2 regions of the Psychrilyobacter sp. genome follow, and region 1 is predicted to be linked to the other one. Evidence: riboswitches for the same ligand, from Rfam matches in the RefSeq annotation. Region 1 holds a riboswitch; the other holds the start of a gene.
The links. Region 1 has a riboswitch for lysine ahead of WBG30_RS05990 (Na+/H+ antiporter NhaC family protein). Riboswitches for the same ligand answer to the same signal wherever they lie in the genome.

Region 1 (4,450 bases):
TACTGGATTTTCAAGAGGTTTTGTTACTCTTATATTTTTCGGGATGGGTGTTTTCTTAGGATTCCCTTTCCAAAGAGCAGCAACTTGGGTAACAGAAGCAGGAATTCCAACAGATTGGATTAGAAAATCATGGTTTACATCTGAAACAGGAGCAAAGTTATATAATGGAGTTTATTTCCCAGATTTATTTAAATGGGATGGATTAAATGGATATTTAGGAGCAGTTTTATTAACTTCATTACTTTGTGGAATTGTAGTATATCTATCTAAAAAATATGAATCTTCTAGAAGAGTATCAGGAACTTTTACAGGAGTACCGAGTGAAATAGAGCAAGTTAAAATAAGTACACAAGATAAAGATAGTAATAAAGAATTTAAATTATTAAGTGAAGAAACATATACAAGATTATTTGTTACACCGTGGTCTATGAAAGTGGGAGCGTTAGTAATAGCAGTTATATTTACATTATTAATGGGTGTAACTAAAGCTGGATGGGGAGCTTCTACACCTTATGGATGGTGGTTTGGAAGATTCTTAATGATATTTGGAATATCACCTGAATCGTTATCTAACTTTACTAATTTCCCAGTAAAATTCTATACAATGCCATTTTTCAACCACCCAATCAATGTTCAAAATGTTGGAATCATGGTAGGAACAGTAATTTGTTTATTATTAGCTGGAACATTTACTAGCACAGCAACAAGTGAGATTAAAATTACATTCAAACAAGCATCTCTATATGCAATGGGTGGAATATTAATGGGATTAGGAACAAGACTTGCAAATGGTTGTAATGTAGGAGCACTATATACTCCAATTGCAAACTTCTCGTTGTCTGGATGGATTTTCTTTGCTGCATTAGTAGGAGGAGGGATCTTAGGAAATAGAGTAGCGGTAAAAATAAAATAGTATTATTGAAAAAATATGTTTGACAAATATAGCTTAAATAGATATACTAGTTTCAACATAAAAATATATGAATGAAGATAGAGGTTGCAAACCTTAGAAGTATTTTGGAGGAGTCGGATAGATTTTGAGACCAAAAGAAAGGAAGTTTTGCCGAAATTTAAGATTTGTCGAAATCTTAAGTTGGGACTATGGATAATATCTATAGGACTGTCATTATCACATGATAATGGGGAGCTGTCGAATGATTTTAAGATAAAAACCTATTATACATAATTATAGGTTTGCAAATTAGAGTTATCGGTAGAGATCCGATAACTCTTTTTTTGAGTTAAAAGATCTCCTTTCTTCAATAACTAAGGAGGAAAGATTGTGAGAAGTATAATAATTGTATTATTGTTAGGGGTAATGAGTAGTTTAGGGTTCGGAGCAGATTCGACAGAGTCAGCGTTAAGTTTAGGTGCATGGACACTTCTTCCACCAATTATAGCTATAGTTTTAGCTTTTGTTACTAAAAATGTGATTTTATCATTGTTTATAGGAATATATTCAGGATCGTTTTTATTGGGGATAACTCAAGGGAAGAATTATTTATTTAGTTTCTTAGGAGGATTTTCTGATATAACAAATAGAATCATCGGATCTATGGCAGATTCATGGAACGCAGGAATAGTCTTACAATGTTTGACTATCGGTGGATTAGTAGCTTTAATATCTAAAATGGGAGGAGCAAAAGCCGTAGCAGAAGCTCTGGCTAAAAGAGCAAAAACTCCTAGATCAGCTCAATTAATTACTTGGGTTATGGGATTATTTATATTCTTTGATGACTATGCTAACGCACTTATTGTAGGGCCAATTATGAGGCCTATAACAGATAAGATGAGAATATCAAGAGAGAAATTAGCGTTTATAATAGATTCAACAGCAGCTCCAATTGCAGGAATAGCCCTAATTTCTACTTGGGTAGGATATGAGATATCAGTAATAAAAGATGGCTATTCATTGATAGGAATGGAAAATATAAATGCATATAGCATCTTTGTACAAACAATTCCATATAGATTTTATAATATCTTAATGTTAATATTTGTAGCTTCAACAGCATACTACTTAAGAGAATTTGGTCCTATGGCTAAGGCTGAAAAGAGAGCTAGAACAACTGGTCAAGTAACAAGTGGTTCAGCAGCTAAAATTACTCCAGAAGAAGCGGCTATAATTGCTCCTAAAGAAGGGGTAGAATTAAACATATGGAATGCTATCATACCAATCATGGTATTGATCGTAGGTTCTTTTGTAGGTTTCTATCTAAATGGAAAAGGTTATTTAGAGGGGACTGTACTTGAAACTGTAAAAAATGCTCCACTATCATTTTATGCTATTAGAGAAACTTTTGGGAGTGCAGACGCATCACTTGTAATATTTCAAGCAGCGTTATTTGCGTCTATAGTTGCTATCGTTATGGGAATAACTAAGAAAATATTCAAATTTTCAGAAGCTATCGATACTTGGGTACACGGAATGAAATCATTGGTAATCACTGGGGTTATTTTATTATTAGCTTGGTCATTGACTTCTTTAATCAAAGAATTAGGAACATCAGTATATCTAGTAAATGCATTGGCTGGAAGTATACCAAAGTCACTTCTACCATCTATTATATTTGTATTGGGATCAGCTATTGCTTTTTCTACAGGAACATCATATGGAACTATGGGGATCTTGATGCCATTAGCAATACCATTAGCTAATGCTATAGGTGGAGCAGCTGGGTTATCAGGAGAGACGTTATCATCATACATAGTAATGAGTATAGGAGCGGTTCTTACAGGGGCGATCTTTGGGGATCATTGCTCACCAATATCTGATACTACGATCCTTTCATCTATGGGAGCTGAATGTGATCATATAGAGCATGTTAAAACTCAAATTATATATGCACTTGTAGTAGGAGTTATAACAGTATTATTTGGGTATCTACCAGTTGGAATGGGTATATCTATCTATGTCGTGTTACCTATCGCTATAATAGCTACGATACTTACTGTAAGGTTTGTAGGTAAACCTGTAGAGATGGCAACAGAAATAGAAGAAGCATCTGAGTTAGCATAAAAATTAGTAAACCTAGTCATAAAACTGACTAGGTTTTTTTTATTTTGAATTGTAATTATGGTATAATAAAATTAGTAAAAACTAGTGTAATGTAGATTGGGGGAAAAAATGAGAATATTAATAATAAGGCTGAGTTCTATAGGGGATGTTATATTAACCACCCCAATCCTAAAAAAATTAAAGGAAAAAAACAAGAACTTAAAGATAGATTTTGTAGTGTTAGATAAATTTAAAGATTCAATAGTGGGAAATCCTAATATAGATAATTTAATTATCTTTAAAAAAGATACAGATGATGGAGTGAAAAATATAAGAAGATTTTCAAAGATATTAAAAGAAAATAACTATGATTATGTATTTGATCTACATTCTAAAATAAGATCTCGATTGATCACATTTTTTCTGGGAGAAAAAACTTTTAGATATATAAAAAGATCATTATATAAAACTATCCTTGTAAAATCTGGGTTAATTAAATATAGAGCTGATAATACCATAGTAAAAAATTACTTTAATGCCTTCAAAGTTTTAGGGATAAATTATAATGGAGAAAATATAGAGTTTAATTTTTCTAAAAATGATGAAAAAAAAGTAAAAAATTATAAAAATTATGTAGTGTTTGCGCCAGGAGCTTCTAAAAACACTAAAAAATGGACTGTAGAGGGATTTGGTAAGTTAGCTAAACTAATAAAAGAAAGATATCAGATAGAGATCATCTTAATAGGGAGTTCTAAAGAGAAGGGTGAATGTGAGGAGATCAATAAAAAAAGTGGAAATATATGTATAAATCTAGCCGGGGAACTAAGTTTAAAGGAAAGTGGAGCTTTGTTATCCAAAGCAAATTTTTTAGTAACCAACGACTCAGGACCATTTCATATTGGACGTGGAGTCAAGACTAAGTCATACGTGATATTTGGCCCGACAGATCCAAATATGTTTGAATATGATGAATTAGGAGTCTTAATCTATGGAAACGAACCGTGTTCCCCGTGTTCGTTACATGGAGATAAAAAATGCCCTAAAGAGCATTTTAATTGTATGAAAAATATAAGTGCTGAAGATATAATGGAAAGAATAGAAAAAAAATAAAGAATCGAGGAATATCCTCGGTTTTTTATTTTTAAGAAATTTTACTAGCAAGAAATGTCATCAAAATACCATTAATTTACTCTGAAAAATTATAATTTTGAGATAAAATTTATAAAGTATATAACAAAATTAAAACAAGATTTAAAGGAAATAATGCATTAGTTTTCTATAATATAAATAGAGCCTAAAAAATCAGAAACTTAGATGTTGTAATTTTTATAAAACAACTTAGGAGGTAGATTATTATGAATAAAGGAACAAAAGCGTGTGGTGGTCTCTATTTATTGTCGATTCTTTATACTGTTACAGGAATATCAGGGATTGTCTATCCAGTGGCATTTT
Region 2 (4,450 bases), on a different contig from region 1:
ATTACTACCAGTTCCAGCGATTACAGGAACTCTACCTCGAGTTATTTCAACACTTCTTTTAACTAATTCTATATGTTCATCATCTGGAAGGGTAGATGCCTCACCAGTGGTTCCAGCGATTACCAAGGCATCAGTTTTGTTTTCTATATGCCACTCTATGAGTTCTTCTAGTTTAGTATAATTGATACTCATATCTTCGTTGAACGGGGTGATAAGAGCTACTCCAGATCCTTTAAAAATTCCCATAATTCCTCCTATTTAAAATTGTAATAAAATATATATATTTTATTGTTCTATTAATAATTCAGCAATTTGCACAGTATTTGTAGCAGCACCTTTTCTAATATTATCGGCTACTGTCCACAGGTTTATACCGTTGTTTACACTATAATCTCTTCTAATTCTACCTACAAATACTTCATCGAATCCGCTAGCATTTATAGGCATTGGATAGATATTATTTTTTACATCATCCTGTAAGATGATACCTTTTTTATTTTGAAGAGCCTTTTTTAATTCTTCTAAATCGAACTCTTTTTCAAATTCTAAATTAACAGATACAGAATGTCCATTTTCTACTGGAACTCTTACACATGTAGAAGTGATAGGCAGATTTGGTTTATTTAAAATTTTTCTAGTTTCATTGATCATTTTTAACTCTTCCTTAGTGTATCCATTTTCTGTAAAGTCATCTATATGGGGAAGACAGTTAAAGGCTATAGGATGTGGATAATTAGAAGGTTCTTTTCCCTCTATTCCATCTTTTAAATCTTTTACTCCAGCTACTCCAGATCCAGATACAGCTTGGTAGGTAGAATAGACAACTCTTTTTATTCCGTAGAGGTCATCCAAAACCTTTAGTGGGACTACTACCTGTATGGTAGAACAGTTAGGATTGGCAATTAGTTTATTTGTTGTTGCAGCTTCTGGATTTACCTCAGGTACAACTAAAGGAATGGTAGGATCCATTCTCCATGCACTACTATTGTCTATAACTGTAATTCCATGAGAAACCGCTATAGGAGCCATCTCTTTACTGATATTTCCACCAGCAGAAAATAGAGCTATATCTATTTCTTTGGTGAAAGATTCAGGGGTAAGTTCCTCGACTATATACGTTTTATTTTTAAAATTAATTTCTGTTCCACAAGATCTAGAAGAAGCTAAAAGGTAAAGGTTATCTATGGGAAAATTTCTTTCTTCTAATACTTTGAGAAAGGTTCTTCCCACCATTCCAGTAGCTCCTACAATGGCGATGTTATATTTTTTCATGATCTCCTCCTAAATAAATTTTTTAATTATATGTTTTTTATAGATTAAATTCTTTTGCTAGCATTTGAATAGCTACGTTTTTATGTTCTGCAGAGATAGTACATGAGATACTGATCTCAGAAGTAGTTATGTGATAAAAAGGAATTTTATTTGCAGCTAGGGTGTTAAATACTTTGGCTGCAACTCCTGAATAACTTACCATTCCTATCCCAACTAGGGAAAGCATTATTAAATCATGTTTGATCTCTATAGAAATTTCTTGTGACTTTTGATTTAATTCGTCGATGGCTTGTTTTAAAAGGGATTCTTCTCTTTTAAAACAGCTGAAAGAAAGGTCTAAAGTACCAGAAGTAGTTATATTTTGACTTATCATATCGATGTTTAACTCATATTTACCTAAAGTGTTAAAAATATTAGCTACTAAGTTTTCTGAATAAGGAAGGTGTTGGATATTAACCATGAAAATATCTTCGTTGAGGGTTATACCAGTAATGGGCTTATCTTCCATAATTTCGTTTTGATTTAATATGAGAGTACCGTCGTGAGCTCTTAAACTTTGCCCTACATAGATTGGAACATTGTATTTTTTTCCTAATTCAACAGCTCTTGTTTCCATAACACCTGCTCCTAAATTTGCCATTTCCATCATCTCCTCGTAAGATATATTTTGTATTTTTTTAGCCTTTGGATATACTCTAGGGTCGATACCATAAATACCATCTACATCGGTATAGATCTCACACTGTGCTCCTAAACTAGCAGCTAAAGCCACAGCACTGGTATCTGATCCTCCTCTACCTAAGGTAGTGATATCTCCTTCTTGGTTCATTCCTTGAAAACCGGCTACAATGACTATTTTTCCACAATTTAGATGGGAAAGCACTATCTTGGGGTCAACACTCTTTATTCTACTTTTAGTGTGGCAACCTATAGTGGTTATTCCTGCTTGAGCTCCTGTAAGGGAGATAGAGTCTTTACCTAGTTCATTTAGTGCCATAGATAACAGAGCAACAGTCTGCTGTTCACCTGTGGCCATTAGAGTATCTAACTCTCTTATATTTGGTGTTTTAGAAATTTTTTTAGCCATCTCTATTAAGTTATTTGTAGTTTTACCCATGGCAGAAGCAACTACAACTATTTTTTCTCCTGCATCACTTAATTTTGAGATGTGGGAGGCAATCTTTTTTATTTTGTCTAAGTCAGCTAGTGAGCTTCCTCCATATTTGTGTACAATGATCATATTTATCTCCTTTAATAAAAAAATTCTTCAGTAGTGAGAACTACTGAAGAGTAAAATTACATCTAATCAAAAATGAGATAAAAGAATAATCTATAACTTCAAATAGCACCCCATTACCTGTTATGATAACGACAGTTATATGGATCTTATCCATACACCCAACATAGATTTTAGCAGAATCTATATTTCGGCAACTACACCTTTCAAAACAGATCTTAAAATGCCTTCTCCCTGTTTTTACTATTTGTATTCGCAACCTCTATTCTTATGATTTGAAGTAAGTATATCACTAAACATAAAATAAAATATAATATATATAATATATAAGTTATATGAATGGAAAATATAGTAGTAAGTATAATTCGTAATGTATATGTAAAGTATATATAATATATATTTTTAAAAAATAGAAAAATAAGGTTTACTTTTATCTAAGATAAGGATTTAAATTTCTTTTAGGGAGGCAAATATGGATAAAATAGTAGAAAGAATGAAAAAACATAGAAGAAATTTACATGAAATTCCGGAATTAGGATATATGGAAAAAAAGACCCAAGCTTACTTAATAAAGGAAATAACAAAGATGGGGTATGAACCTAAAATAATTTGTGAAACAGGACTTTATATCTATCTAGATGTTGGCTCAGGAGAAACTTACGGGTTTAGGACAGATATTGATGCCCTAACTATCTTAGAAGAAACAGGAACTTCTTATACCTCCAAACATAAGGGGTTTATGCATGCATGTGGACATGATGGTCATATGGCAACCTTGTTAGGATTTATGGAGTATTTAAAAGATAAAAAATTAAAGAAAAATATCCTCCTACTTTTTCAACCTGCTGAAGAAGGTCCAGGAGGAGCTAATGATATTGTAAAAAGTGGGGTTTTGGAAAAATATAATGTCAAAGGGATCTTCGGACTGCATCTATTTCCCAAATTAGAAGAGGGAATAATCGCCTGTAGAGCAGGTGGATTTATGGCAAAAGCCGCAGAAATAGATATAATTATAAAGGGAAAAAGTGGTCATGGAGGTCAGCCTCAGTTAGGAATAGATTCCATTCAAGTAGCAGGGAAGATGTTAGAAGGATTTAATCTTATTACTTCTAAATTTATAGCACCTTTTGACCCGAGTATAATAGCGATAGGAAAGATAGAGGGGGGGACCATAAGAAATATAGTTCCAGAAGTCACGCGGATGGAGGGGACCATAAGGGCGTTTTCTACAGAGACTTTTAATTTTATAATAGAGAAGATAAGGGATATAGCCCGTGGAATGGAAATAAGTTACGGAGTAAAAATAGAGATAGATTTAGCTGAAGGGTATCCCCCTGTAATAAACGATAAGGAATATTTTGATATGTTAGAGGATGTTGTTAGAGGAGATGAAAAGTTGAAATTTGAGGAGATAGATCCTGAAATGTTAGCTGAAGATTTCGGATTTTATCAGGAAGTAACTCGGGGACTTTTTTTCTATGTAGGAACTAAAAATCAAGAGTTAGGATATGTAGAATCATTACATAATTCCAAGTTTAATTTTGATGAAAAAGTGTTGGAAAATGGACTTAGAGTATATACTGGCATATGTGAAAAATTAGGAGTATTTGAATAATAAAATAACATCATAGAGAATAAAAAAGCTGAGACTTAGTCTCAGCTTTTTTATTTTAACTATACATCTCTGCAAGTCTAGCTTCTACACTTTCATCTTTGATATATTCATCAAAGTCCATTAATTTATCAACGATTCCACTAGGAGTTATCTCGATAATCCTATTAGTTATAGTTTGGATGAATTCATGGTCATGAGCTGCAAATATAATAGTTCCATTAAATTTGATTAAAGCTTTGTTTAGTGAAGTGATAGATTCAAGATCTAAATGGTCTGTAGGATTATCAAATAAGTAAACATTAGCTCCTGTCATCATTGTTTTAGAT

Region 2: linked by a shared signal. The riboswitch ahead of WBG30_RS04145 (aspartate kinase) and the one ahead of WBG30_RS05990 (Na+/H+ antiporter NhaC family protein) in region 1 are both predicted to bind lysine.

Annotation. Positions count from the first base shown of each region.
Region 1 is NZ_JBATVM010000121.1:545-4,994, forward strand. It holds gene WBG30_RS05985 (YeeE/YedE family protein) at 1-913, shown strand, start outside; lysine riboswitch at 984-1,158, shown strand; gene WBG30_RS05990 (Na+/H+ antiporter NhaC family protein) at 1,283-3,019, shown strand; gene WBG30_RS05995 (glycosyltransferase family 9 protein) at 3,116-4,108, shown strand; gene WBG30_RS06000 (HdeD family acid-resistance protein) at 4,354-4,450, shown strand, end outside.
Region 2 is NZ_JBATVM010000088.1:288-4,737, reverse strand. It holds gene dapA (4-hydroxy-tetrahydrodipicolinate synthase) at 1-246, opposite strand, end outside; gene WBG30_RS04150 (aspartate-semialdehyde dehydrogenase) at 286-1,272, opposite strand; gene WBG30_RS04145 (aspartate kinase) at 1,310-2,512, opposite strand; lysine riboswitch at 2,608-2,782, opposite strand; gene WBG30_RS04140 (M20 metallopeptidase family protein) at 2,982-4,124, shown strand; partial or broken gene WBG30_RS04135 (ATP-binding cassette domain-containing protein) at 4,180-4,450, opposite strand, start outside.